3 regions of the Exiguobacterium sp. FSL W8-0210 genome follow, and region 3 is predicted to be linked to each of the others. Evidence: riboswitches for the same ligand, from Rfam matches in the RefSeq annotation. Region 3 holds a riboswitch; each other region holds the start of a gene.
The links. Region 3 has a riboswitch for lysine ahead of MKY22_RS02745 (aspartate kinase). Riboswitches for the same ligand answer to the same signal wherever they lie in the genome.
Positions count from the first base shown of each region.

Region 1: linked by a shared signal. The riboswitch ahead of MKY22_RS01295 (amino acid permease) and the one ahead of MKY22_RS02745 (aspartate kinase) in region 3 are both predicted to bind lysine.
Region 2: linked by a shared signal. The riboswitch ahead of MKY22_RS15800 (Na+/H+ antiporter NhaC family protein) and the one ahead of MKY22_RS02745 (aspartate kinase) in region 3 are both predicted to bind lysine.

Region 1 is NZ_JBBOUK010000001.1:224,459-228,748, reverse strand. It holds gene MKY22_RS01300 (solute:sodium symporter family transporter) at 1-226, opposite strand, end outside; gene MKY22_RS01295 (amino acid permease) at 779-2,260, opposite strand; lysine riboswitch at 2,392-2,580, opposite strand; gene MKY22_RS01290 (MarR family winged helix-turn-helix transcriptional regulator) at 2,746-3,201, shown strand; one part of gene MKY22_RS01285 (IS3 family transposase) at 3,256-4,142, opposite strand; one part of gene MKY22_RS01285 (IS3 family transposase) at 4,142-4,290, opposite strand, start outside.
Region 2 is NZ_JBBOUK010000001.1:3,042,364-3,046,653, forward strand. It holds gene MKY22_RS15785 (methyltransferase) at 1-269, opposite strand, end outside; gene MKY22_RS15790 (heme oxygenase) at 358-678, shown strand; gene MKY22_RS15795 (hypothetical protein) at 803-1,540, shown strand; lysine riboswitch at 1,633-1,811, shown strand; gene MKY22_RS15800 (Na+/H+ antiporter NhaC family protein) at 1,922-3,505, shown strand; gene htpG (molecular chaperone HtpG) at 3,571-4,290, opposite strand, start outside.
Region 3 is NZ_JBBOUK010000001.1:522,055-526,344, reverse strand. It holds gene dapA (4-hydroxy-tetrahydrodipicolinate synthase) at 1-309, opposite strand, end outside; gene MKY22_RS02750 (aspartate-semialdehyde dehydrogenase) at 327-1,319, opposite strand; gene MKY22_RS02745 (aspartate kinase) at 1,333-2,532, opposite strand; lysine riboswitch at 2,645-2,822, opposite strand; gene argH (argininosuccinate lyase) at 2,893-4,263, opposite strand; gene MKY22_RS02735 (argininosuccinate synthase) at 4,260-4,290, opposite strand, start outside.

The sequences.
Region 1 (4,290 bases), 300 kb from region 3:
TGTTTCCCATGAAGGATTGCCCGTTAAGTCCAATTAATTGTTCTGCCGACAAATTCGTCAGCAGTAGCGATCCGGCAATGAAAACGCCACTTAATCCTCGTCCGGCTAAGAAGTATTCATCGACGCCTTGTGTTTTCCCACGCGTCAATCGATAGGATATGTAGGCAACGAGCAACATGAAAAACGCTGCAGAACCTAATGTGAAAAATAATTCAGATGTAGTCATGCGTCTTCCCCCTATTCTTTATTCATATTTCTATTTTTGAATACTTATTCATTGATTCCTTTTTTATACTTTTTCAAAACTATATTTTAGAAAACGTTTTCATTTAAGGGAATAAAAAACCACCTTCATTTATAAAAGGTGGTTCCGATTGCAGAAAAATGGGCTGACTCAAAAATGACTCGTCTTCACGCCCTTTCCTCAGGCGAGACACAAGCCAGTTTTCCCGCTTCATTCAAGCAGGAAAACGGGTCTTGTTTGTCTCTGACAGCGCAAAATTGCGCTTTTTCCTGTAGGAGTGGCGGCGTGTAACGTGTCCTTCTTCTTTATACCCGGAAGGAGAATCGAAAAAGCGTTTTGTTCACTCGACATCGCTTCCTAGGGAAAAACAAGCAAGAGCGACCCTGCAGCGAAGCGAAGCGGCGCGATGCTTGTCCCAGGAAAACGATTCGAAACGAACAAAAAAGCGCAATCTTTCTCACCAGACTCATCAGAGAAAAATTGCACTTTGTCTTCAATCTCAATCACCTTCATTTATAGAAGGTGGTTCACACATTATGATTGACGTGGATGTTCCTGGAAGTCCATCTCGTCATAACGAACGATTGACGTCCGGTTTTTGAATTTATGTCCTAACCAAAAGGCAAGGAATAATGGAATACCAACATACGTTGCGGCAATTCCGACCCAATCAATTTGATCCGCGAGGAATGCGGCATAGTTTTGACCGACGATGACGAGGAAACAAAGACCAAAGGCGAACAGCGGACCGAATGGGAATGCTGGTGCAACATATGGTAAGTCTTTCAACGAGTGACCTTGCGCAAGGAATCCTTTACGGAAACGATAGTGACTGATTGCAATCCCGAGCCATGCGATGAAGCCTGTCATACCGGAAGCATTGAGTAACCACAAGTAGACTTGTCCACCAAACATTGACGTCAAGAAGCAGAGCGCACCGACTGCTCCTGTTGCGAGCAAAGCGTTACGCGGTACACCGTTTTTCGATACTTTCGCGAACAACTTCGGTGCATCGCCTTGGCGAGCAAGTGTATAAAGCATCCGAGTCGAAGCATACATACCTGAGTTTCCGGCAGATAGAACAGACGTCAAGATGACGGCGTTCATGAGTGCTGCTGAGAAGGCAAGACCCGCTTTTTCAAAGACGAGCGTAAACGGACTAACCGCGACGTCCGTAATGTCATTGGAAACCAAGTTCGGGCTCGTATATGGAATGAGCATTCCGATGACGAAAATCGCGAAGACGTAGAAAAGCAAAATACGCCAGAAGACTTGTTTGACTGCTTTTGGAACATTCTTTTTCGGATCTTCCGATTCACCCGCGGCAATCCCGACCAGTTCCGTTCCTTGGAAACTGAATCCGGCAACGAGAATGATACCGATGACGGCAGGAATTCCACCAACGAACGGCGCATCGCCAAGAGCAAAGTTTTTAAAGCCAACCGGTGGCTCCGATGTAAAGACACCAAAAATCATCGCAACACCGACGACTAAGAAGACGATGACGGTGACGACTTTAATCATCGCAAACCAATACTCCGCTTCTCCGAATCCTTTAACGGAGAAGTAGTTCAAGCCAATCATGAGTAAGAGGAACAAGGCACTGAAGTAAAACCCAGGAACGTCCGGGAACCAGTACGTCATGACGATTTGTGCTGCGACGAGTTCGACTGCGATCGTGACTGCCCAGTTGTACCAGTAGTTCCAGCCAAGTGCAAAGCCGAATGATGGATCGACGAATTTCGTTCCATAGGTCGAGAAGGATCCAGCGACCGGCATATACGCTGCCATTTCACCAAGACTTGTCATGAGGAAGTAGACCATCAGACCAACGATTGCATACGATAGGAGCGCCCCACCTGGTCCTGCTGCTGCGACGGAAGCACCGGACGCAATGAAGAGTCCTGTTCCGATCGCTCCACCGATGGCGATCATTGACATATGACGGGCTTGTAATCCACGTTTTAATCCTTCTGCTGTCGAATCTGTTGTTTGTTTCACATCTAGATTGTTCATTTCGTTCGCTTCTCTCTTTAATAAATTTTTGAGAGGACACTTTTTGAATGAAAAAACAAAAAGCGCCCTCATCTTCCAGATGGAAGATGAGAACGCAACATAATAAAATGGATGCGCCTCATTCTACCGTCGTGAAAGATAGCTCTCCACAAGTGAGTGATACCCGACTTGTGACAGTATTAGACCTATTCGACCTAATCCCAATCGATCATCTTCAAAGCGATGATTGATTTCGGCAATTCTTCCTTTCAGGTCACTTCATTTGTCGCTTGACGACATCCATAACCGTACTCTTAAGAACTGCAACCTCCATCCCACTGGTTGAGTGAGAACTGAATTAAATTAGTTATTACTACGCCATATTACACAAACCGCCACGAAATTGTCAATTGCCTTTTTTGAATCTGGGGTAGTATATGGTAAAAATCCGATATGTTTAGTACACTAAATGATAGAAGTCCACTGAGAGAAAGGATGCTGCTTGCATGCCACAGGAACGTGATTTGCTGACTTACCGACTCGAGGAACAAATGCGTGTCATTCTTCGTACCCTGCGACGTGAACTTAATCGACTATTTGAAGGAACAGCAACCCGAAGCGAATTTTTCATCTTACGGAGTCTTTCAGAAAACGGTCCCCAGCGTCCGACACTTCTTGCGGAACAATTTGAGCTGGCGACGAGTCAAGTCACTGCTTTAACGGATAAGCTCTATAAACAAGGATATGTCACACGGACGCGTTCGACGGAAGATCGTCGCTCGATTGTCCTTGCTTTGACGGATGACGGAGAGCGTGCTTTTCGGGAACTCGAGGTCGTCCGAAGAAACTATTTACAAGATCGCTTCGGAACTTTAACAGAAGAAGAACTGGAAACGATGATTCGCGTCTTCGATAAGATTTTACTGACGATGGATGAGGATACGCTCACTTCGTCTTCATAAAAAACGGTAGATTAGACTGACCTAGCAATATGAGACACATATAAAACACCTTGATTAGGCTGCCTGTACACCGTATTTTTTCGGTGTCAGGTAGCCTAATTTTTCTTGGATTCGTTCTTCGTTATAGTAATTTAAGTAATTAGTAACGCGTTCAGAGACCTCATGGTCTCTTAGTGAATTAAATTTGACGTACTGGAATTCCTCGGACTTTAAATTAGAGTGGAACGATTCGATAACTGCGTTGTCCCAACAGTTTCCTCTACGAGACATGCTGCTTGTTAGGTGATTCCTTTTAACGAATTCTTGAAAGGCGTATGACGTATAGACACTTCCTTGGTCCGAATGAAGGATGACCCCTTCGGGATAGTTTCGATTCTCAAGCGCTATCTTCAACGTATCAATCACAAGAGACGTTTGTTGATGCTCGTATAACTTGTATGCGACGATTTCGTTATTAAAAAGATCCATGATGGTGGAAAGATATTTCGTCGTGCTGCCGTATTGGATATAGGTGATATCCGTCACCCACTTTTGATTCGGTTTACTTGCTGTGAAATCGCGCTTGATGAGATCCGGTACCGTTATGATGCGCTCACCTTGAGACTTCCATCTTCGCTTCGGCTTGATCCGACATTGGAGATGGTGTTTTTGCATGATTTTCTGTACGGTATTCCGATTGGCTTTTAACTGATAGATTTGCTGTAATAATGCCTTTATTTTTCGATGTCCATTCCGATACTTCGTCTGTTTACTTAGTTCAATGACGGTTTTTTCGAGCACCGAAGGTGCTTTCACAGATTCCTTAATCCAACGGTAATAGCTTGCTCTTGGTACATTCAAAGCGCTAAGAATGGCGGTGATTGTATACTTTCTCCGAAGAAACTCTACAATTTTTAAGACTACTTCTTTCTCAACTCTCTTTCGATTTCCATGTACTTTTTTAAGATTTCATTTTCCATCTTCAGATGTGACATTTGTCGTTCTCTCTTGTCATCCTCACTCGCAGAATCTGGACCATGTCCATAGGTATATTGTTTACCGATTGGCTGATCAAATCGATAATGTTCGTTAGAGCGATACCATCTCATC
Region 2 (4,290 bases), 2.5 Mb from region 3:
CGAAGTGCGTCCTCGTAAAATTGTCCATTCATCTCGATTCCGATGACGGAACAGTCGAATCGGTCATGTAAGTAAAAGTTTAAACGCCCTTTCCCACACCCGAAATCGATGACAGTATCCTCTTTTTGAAACGGATAGGTTTCGCATAATTCGCCGAGTGCCGCATAAGGCGTCGGTTCATAGCGATTGTAGTGACTAAACACACCATAAAGGTGTTGCATCTCAATGGTCTCAATTCGTAATCGTTGATCATATTCCTGTTCATTCATCTCTTTTGTTCCTTCTTTCCGGTATTCTTTCCCTCATCGTACTATACTGAAGAAGTACGTTACTCGTTTTTTGAAAGGGGATTTTATGATGATCGTCGTTACGAACCGGATTAAAGTCAAAAAGGGGATGGCTGCAGCTCTCGCTCCTCGTTTTACGCGTCCAAGTGGACTTGATACGATGGACGGATTCATCCGTGTTGAGGTCTTATTGACGCAAAACATCGAAGAACACGATGAAATGAACGTCAACATGTACTGGGAAGATATGAAGAGTTTTCAAGCGTGGCGGGAAAGTGACGATTTCAAAGCGTCACATAGTCGACCTGCGAGTAGTGAGGCAGGAGAATCGCCAATGCTCGGCAGCGAGATTCTGACATATGAAGTCGCTTCGGTCAAAGAACGCGCATGATGCACGAAAAGGACTCGTATCGAGTCCTTTTTTATATACCTATATACAAATAGTGAAAGGGTCGAATTATCACAAATGGTATTATTTGTTATCATAGTGCCATTACAGAGAGAGAGGGTCCTTCATGAATTCATTAACTATATTTGAACAAGCCATTCGTAGCTTACCTGACGATCGTACGTTACGACGTGATGAATTATGGACGGACGATTTTTTATTGCAACAGGAGAACGAGCTGACCGTCTATTACTCTCCGATTGGCGAATACGTCAATACTGAAGCAAAAGTCGTCATCATCGGGATCACACCAGGTTTTGAACAGATGCGAATCGCTTTCGAAGAAGCGACAGATGCCCTTCACCATGGTGTTTCATTAGAAGAGACGGCACGCCTCGTCAAATATACAGCAAGCTTTGCCGGAACGATGCGACGTAACCTCGTCCAGATGCTCGATACACTTGAACTTCCAGCATTGCTCGGAATCGAGACGACGGCTAGCTTATTTCATCAACACCAGGAATTGTTACATCCGACGTCACTGTTAAAGCAACCCGTCTTTTATCGCGAAAAAAATTACTCGGGTCATCAACCGAAGATCAATCGTAGCCCTTTATTGAGGCACTACGCGGAAGAACACTTCGTCGCTGAGATCAATCAGTTACAAAAAACAGCGTTATTAATTCCACTCGGTCGGGTCGTCGAGACGCAAGTCCGTGGATTGATTCATGATGGACGAATCGAACAGCATCAGCTTCTTTCCGGATTCCCCCACCCATCTGGCGCGAACGGTCATCGAAAAAAACAATTCGAGGAAAACCAAGCCTATTTGATGAAACAGCTCATTCAACATTTTGCTGAATAAACAACTTTATCTTAAATTATCAGAATATATGGTTGAATCGCTTCTGAAATACATGATAAAGTGTCCATAAGAACAGAATATGACTATTCTATCGATGAGGTAGAGGCGCGATTTCAATCAGTACTTGGTCCGAGGATGACAACGAAGACGACTACAGGAAAGGTGACATCGCCGAAATGACAGTATGTGTCTAGCATATCGTCGTTGGTCGATTCGGGAAACACCCGATCGATTGCCATACATAACAGTTGTATGGAGCGCTCCAATTCGGCTAAGAAAGACGCATCCAGCGAGGGTGTCGGCTTTGTTGCCGGTGCCCTTGCTTTTTTTGTGCCGCGGGGTCTCATCTTTAAGCCATTTTTAAAGAGGAGGATATTTTTCATGGTCAACTATTCAGATTCCATTATTGCCCTTGTACCTGCTTTACTAGCTATCTTATTAGCCATCTTTACGCGAAAGGTCGTTCTTTCGTTAGGTGTCGGCATTCTCGTCGGTGCCCTGTTACTCCACCGTTTTAACCCGATCGATACGGTAACCTATCTCGGCAAGAACATCTTCAGTCTCTTTTGGGCAGACGGTGCCTTGAACGAGTGGAACGTCTTATTGCTTGTCTTCTTGTTATTGCTCGGCGTCCTTTCCACGCTCATTCAGACATCAGGTGGCGCTCGTGCCTTCGGTGAATGGGCTTCTACTCACGTCAAGACAGCGCGTGGTGCACGCTTAGTTGCCTTCGGACTCGGTATCTTGATTTTCATCGATGATTACTTCAACAGTCTCGCTGTCGGCAACGTCAGTCGTCCGTTAACGGATCGCCGTGGTGTCTCACGTGCGAAGCTTGCCTATTTAATTGACTCAACGGCTGCGCCTGTTTGTGTCATCAGTCCGCTTTCGAGTTGGGGCGCATTCATCATCTCCATCATCGCCGGTATCTTAACGACGCACTCGATTACGGATTACTCAGCGTTTAGTGCTTTCATGATGATCGTTCCAATGAACTTCTATGCGATTTTTGCGTTACTTTTAACACTTTACATCGCTTACTCTGGCGTCTCTGTCGGACCGATGAAACAACATGAACACCGTGCCGCGAAAGGTGAACTTTTTGATGCGTCAAAAGGAACACCGATGGGGATGGCAAAAGAGGTCAACGAACATACGAACGGAAAAGTACGGGATCTCGTCGTTCCAATCGTCGTTCTCGTCATTGCTACGATCAGTGCGTTACTCGGAACAGGTGCTCAGGCACTTGCAGCCGACAATCGCCCGTTTACTTTAATTGGAGCATTTGAGGCAACAGACGTCACACGTTCACTCGTCGCAGGTGTCGTCATCAGTTTAATCGTTGCTTTCCTGATGCTGATCGGACGGAAAATTCCGGGCCGCGATTACCGTGCAAGCATCGTTGCTGGTATGCGTTCGATGTGGCCAGCAGTCGTGATTCTGTTATTTGCTTGGACGATCATTGCTGTTATCGGTGATATGAAAACAGGCGATTATCTCGCAAGCTTCATCAGCAACTCGATTTCTGCTTCGTACTTGCCGTTCTTATTATTCTTGATTGCCGGCTTGATGGCATTCTCGACAGGAACAAGTTGGGGCACATTCGGGATCATGTTGCCAATCGGTGCGGATCTCGTCATGGCTGTCGATGCTTCACTCTTGTTACCGACGCTTGCTGCTGTTCTTGCTGGATCTGTCTTCGGTGACCATTGTTCACCGATTTCCGATACGACGATCCTCAGTTCGACAGGGGCTGGATCCCATCATATCGATCACGTTACGACACAATTACCGTATGCGCTAGTCGGTGCCGTCACTGCGGCAGTCGGTTATTTAGTCATCGGTTTCACGGAGTCTTCGGTCTTCGGTTTCATCGGAGCTCTTGTCACATTCGTACTCTTTGTCGTCGTCTTGAACGTTCTCTCGAAAAAAGGCGAAACCGCTTCGGATTTACAAACGGATTGATGAAACACTTTACGAAAAAAGGCATTGGATGCGCGCATCCAATGCCTTTTTTATATCTATTCGTTTCACACCATCAATAAACACACATCATTCGCGAACGCTACTGGATCCTCGAGTGGGAGTCCTTCGACAAGCAATGCTTGTTGATACATTAGTTTTGTATAGCGCTCGAATTTTGAACGATCGTTTTGATACGCCGTTTCAAGAGACTCGAACACTGCGTGTGACGGATTCAATTCAAGAATCTTGACCGCTTCTACCCCTTCATTATTCGGCATCGCCTTCAGAATTTTCTCCATCTCGATCGAGACAGCGCCGTCCGTCGCAAAGCAGACAGGATGCGATTTTAGACGTGTTGAGGCTTTGACTTCCTTGACTTGCCCACTTAGCACTTCCTGCATGGCTTGGAACATCTCTGCTTGTGCGTCCGTCGTCTCCGCTTCCTCCGCTTCAATCCCTAAATCGCTACTCGTGACCGACTTGAACGTCTTCTCGTTGTACGTCACGAGCATCTGGATCGCGAACTCATCGATCTCTTCCGTGAAGTACAAGATATCATACCCTTTATCACGGACGAGCTCGGATTGTGGTAATTTATCCAGACGATTCGTACTCTCACCAGCGGCGTAGTAAATATGTGCCTGATCTTCCGGCATCGCTGCGACGTATTCTGCGAGTGTGATCAACTTCTTTTCCTTCGCCGAGTAGAAGAGGACCAGATCCTGCACCTGTTCTTTATGCATGCCATAATCATTATACATACCGAACTTCAGCTGGCGTCCGAA
Region 3 (4,290 bases):
GACGAGCATCGCTGCATCCGCACCGAGGCGCTCTGCGAGTAACGTCTTCTCGATTGTTGCTGCCGTGTTGTTCGAACCCGTTCCGGCAATGACGGGTACTCGTCCTGCCGTGATTTGAACGGCAGTCGTCAGGAGTTGTTCGAATTCCGTGTTCGTCAGTGTCGATCCTTCTCCTGTCGTCCCTCCAACGACAAGTGCCTGAATTCCTGCTGCGAGTTGTTGCTCGATTAAGCGTTCAAATACGTGTAAATCCAACTCGCCTGCTTCATTAAATGGTGTGACGAGCGCTGTACCTGCTCCTTTGAACATGAAGAACTCCTCCTTTTTTATGAATGAATCGACTGTTCGATTGCTTGGCGTGCGACTTGTACGGCATTCGAGGCGGCACCTTTTCGAATGTTGTCGGCTACACACCAGAGATGGAACGTGTTCGCGAGACTATCATCTTGTCGAATCCGACCGACGTAGACGTCGTCCGTACCACTTGCATTGAGTGGCATCGGATAACGCGTATTCGCGACATCATCGATGAGGACGACGCCCGGTGCGCCTTCAAGTGCTTCACGGATCGCTGCAACCGTCGTCGACTGCGTAAACGTGACGTTGATCGCAACCGAGTGAGAATTCGTGACTGGAACACGCACACATGTCGCGCTGACTGGTAGTGCTGGAAGATTGAAGATTTTCCGTGTTTCGTCAATCATCTTCTGCTCTTCTTTCGTATAGCCGTTCTCAAGGAACACATCGATATGTGGCAAGATGTTATCGTGAATCGGATGCGGATAATTGACGGGCTCTTCTCCGCGTGCTCCACGTGCCAGATCCTCGATTCCTTTTTGACCAGAACCGGATACGGCCTGATACGTCGTATAGTTGACACGCTCGAATCCCAGTGACTGGAGCGGTGCTAAGGCGACGACGGATTGAATCGTCGAACAGTTCGGATTTGCGATCAAGCGGTCCGTTGCTTGAATCGCTTGCGGATTGACTTCTGGCACGACGAGTGGAATCGTCTCCTGCATCCGGAAGGCACTTGAATTATCAACGACGAGTGTTCCGTTTTCAGCTAGTAACGGGGCATATTGCTCACTGATCGTTCCGCCCGCTGCGAACAACGCGACATCGATCCCGTCTTCCGTGATGTTTGGCGTCAGCGCTTGGATCGTAATATCTTCTCCCTTGAACTGTACCGTGTTCCCTGCTGAACGAGCAGAAGCGTAAGCGGACAGGCGGCTGACCGGGAAGTCCAGTTCGGCTAGTACTTGTAACATTTTTTGACCGACGGCGCCGGTTGCTCCGATGACGGCTACATGATACATCCTGTTTTCCTCCTTATAACTCGAACGCGTTTGCAATCGCTGCAACCGTCCGTTCAATATCTGCTTGTGCAATCGTGTATGAGATGCTGATTTCTGAAGTCGTAACTTGATAGAACGGAATGTTCTCTGCTCGGAAGATTGCGAACAATTTCGAAGCGACACCTGTTGCATCCCGCATCCCGATTCCGACGACAGATAATTTCGCGTGTTGATTATGGCGATCGACCTTGACTGTCGTGAAGCGATCCATGATGTCTTTCAATGCTTCATCGAGGAACTCTTCCTCATCGAGTGGACATGAGAACGATAAGAAAATGTCACTGTCGAACGTCGTTTGACTGATCATGTCGATGTTGACGTGGCGATTGGATAACAGTTCGAAGATATCGGCTACTGCTGCATTCGTTTGCGGTACGTGTTTGATTGATACCGTCAAGACGTTCTTCGTCACACTGACACTCGTCACCGCTTTTTGTTCCATTGTTTCCGTCGCTTCCATGATCCATGTTCCCCTTTTCGATTCAAGTGTTTTCCCGACGAAGATGTGTACGCCGTATTTTTTTCCTAGTTCGACACTTCGCATTTCCATGACCTTCGACCCGAGGGCGCTCATTTCCATCATCTCATCATACGAGATATGTGGAATCGGTTGAGCGGCGGCATGGATTCGCGGATCAGCTGTATAGACACCGTCGACATCCGTGTAGATTTCACACCGTTTATCAAGGACTGCCGCAAGGGCAACAGCCGTTGTATCCGATCCACCACGTCCGAGCGTCGTGACATCACCGAGTTCGTTGACACCTTGGAATCCAGCGACGATGACGACATCATATGTTTCGAGTTTTTGTCGTAATAGATTTCCATCAATCTGTTTGATCTTACTTTTCGTATGCAATCCCATCGTACTGATTCCCGCTTGAGCGCCTGTTTGCGATAACGCTTTGACGCCGAGTGAGTTGAGGGCGATGCTGAGTAATGAAATCGTCTGTTCTTCTCCGATGGCAAGCAGTCGATCGAGTTCTCTTCGCTCGGGGCGATCCGTGATGGCTTGCGCCTGAGCGATCAAAGAATCTGTCATCTTGCCCATCGCCGAAACGACGACGACGAGTTTTTCACCTTCGGCTGCGCGACTCTTCAAATAATTCGCAATAGACTGAATCTGTTCGACAGTCGCAACCGAGCTTCCACCAAATTTAAGTACAGTTGTCACAATCCTATCTCCTTTGTCCCGATACAGAAAAAAACGACGGGCCGGTAGGAGCGTTCCTACGGCCCGTCGTTATCACGATCGGACAAACGAAGACAAAGTCATTCGTTCTTTTACGTAAGATAGCGCTCCGAAACATCGGTTTCGGCAGTACAACGGATCTTAACCGTTGTACCAGCAAACAAGAAGAAGCATCTTCTCGTTCACTTCGGCGGACTTCCCCTTTCACATCATTCGGCATGCTTGCCTTCAAGAATGATGCTACTCATGTCATCCGCGCCTCTATCTGTCGGTTGTTAGTTACAGTTATAGCAGACATCTTTTGTTAAATCCAGTCATTTGACTGTTTTTTTTCAAAATTCGTCAATTCGCAAGATGCTGTTTCGCGAGTTCGAGTTGCTCCGACACGGCAGCAAACCCTGTCCCGCCGTAGCTAGTCCGGCGTGCTACTGCTTGAACCGGATCGAGGAGCGGATAGACGTCTTCCGTGATATCAGGATGGAACGTTTGATACGTCTCGAGGTTCAAATCCTTCAGGAAACAACCGTTCTGCACACAGTAAAGGACGGCTTTGCCGACGATTTCATGCGCTTCCCGGAACGGTATGCCTTTCGTTACAAGGTAGTCGGCGAGTTCCGTTGCATTCGAGAAGTCTTGCATTGTCGCCTTCTTGAGCGCTTCGGTCTTAAACGTCGCAGATTCAATCATTCCGGTGAAGATTTGAACGGATTGGAGAACGGTATCTGCTGTATCGAAGACCCCTTCCTTATCCTCTTGCATGTCTTTGTTGTAAGCGAGTGGTAATGCCTTCATCGTCGTCAAGAAGCCCATCAGATTGCCGTAGACGCGCCCCGTTTTCCCACGAATCAATTCAGCGAAATCAGGATTTTTCTTCTGTGGCATCATGCTCGACCCTGTCGAGAAAGCATCAGACAACTCGATGAAGCCAAATTCTTGCGATGCCCAGATGATGATTTCTTCACAAAAACGCGAGAGATGCATCATGACGGTAGAGGCGATCCCGAGGTATTCGATGACGAAATCGCGGTCGGAGACAGCGTCGAGACTGTTCGGATAGATTGACTCAAAACCGAGCAACTCGGCAGAACGGAAACGATCGATTGGGAATGTCGTCCCCGCGAGCGCGCCTGCCCCGAGCGGTGATTTCCGGATCCGCTTTTGATTATCCGTCAACCGTTCGACATCACGTTCGAACATCCAGAAATAAGCGAGCAAGTGATGGGCAAGCGAGATTGGTTGTGCCCGTTGCAAATGCGTATAACCTGGCATGACCGTCTCGATATGTTGCTCCGCTTGTTCCGTGATGACCGATTGGAGCTCGCGTAATGCCGTCGTCAACGCTTCAACATGTTGTTCCATCCATAGATGTAAATCCGTTGCGACTTGATCGTTTCGGCTCCGTGCCGTATGCAGTTTTCCTGCAACCGGACCAATCTGTTCCGTCAATAGACGCTCGAGATTCATGTGAATGTCTTCATCTGCTAGCGTATACACATGATCCGCTAACGTCGTTTCCAGTTGCTTCAGTCCTTGCTCGATTTGTGTCCACTCGTCTTGAGCGAGGATCCCTTGTTCAAATAGCATCTGCGCGTGTGCGAGACTGCCTTTTAAATCGACGCTCGCTAATTTTTGATCGAACGTGATCGATGCTCCGAAGGCTTCCGCTTGAGCGGAAGCACTTTCCGTAAAACGTCCACCCCAGAGTTTGGTCATTTCGTGACACCCGCCTGACGATGTACG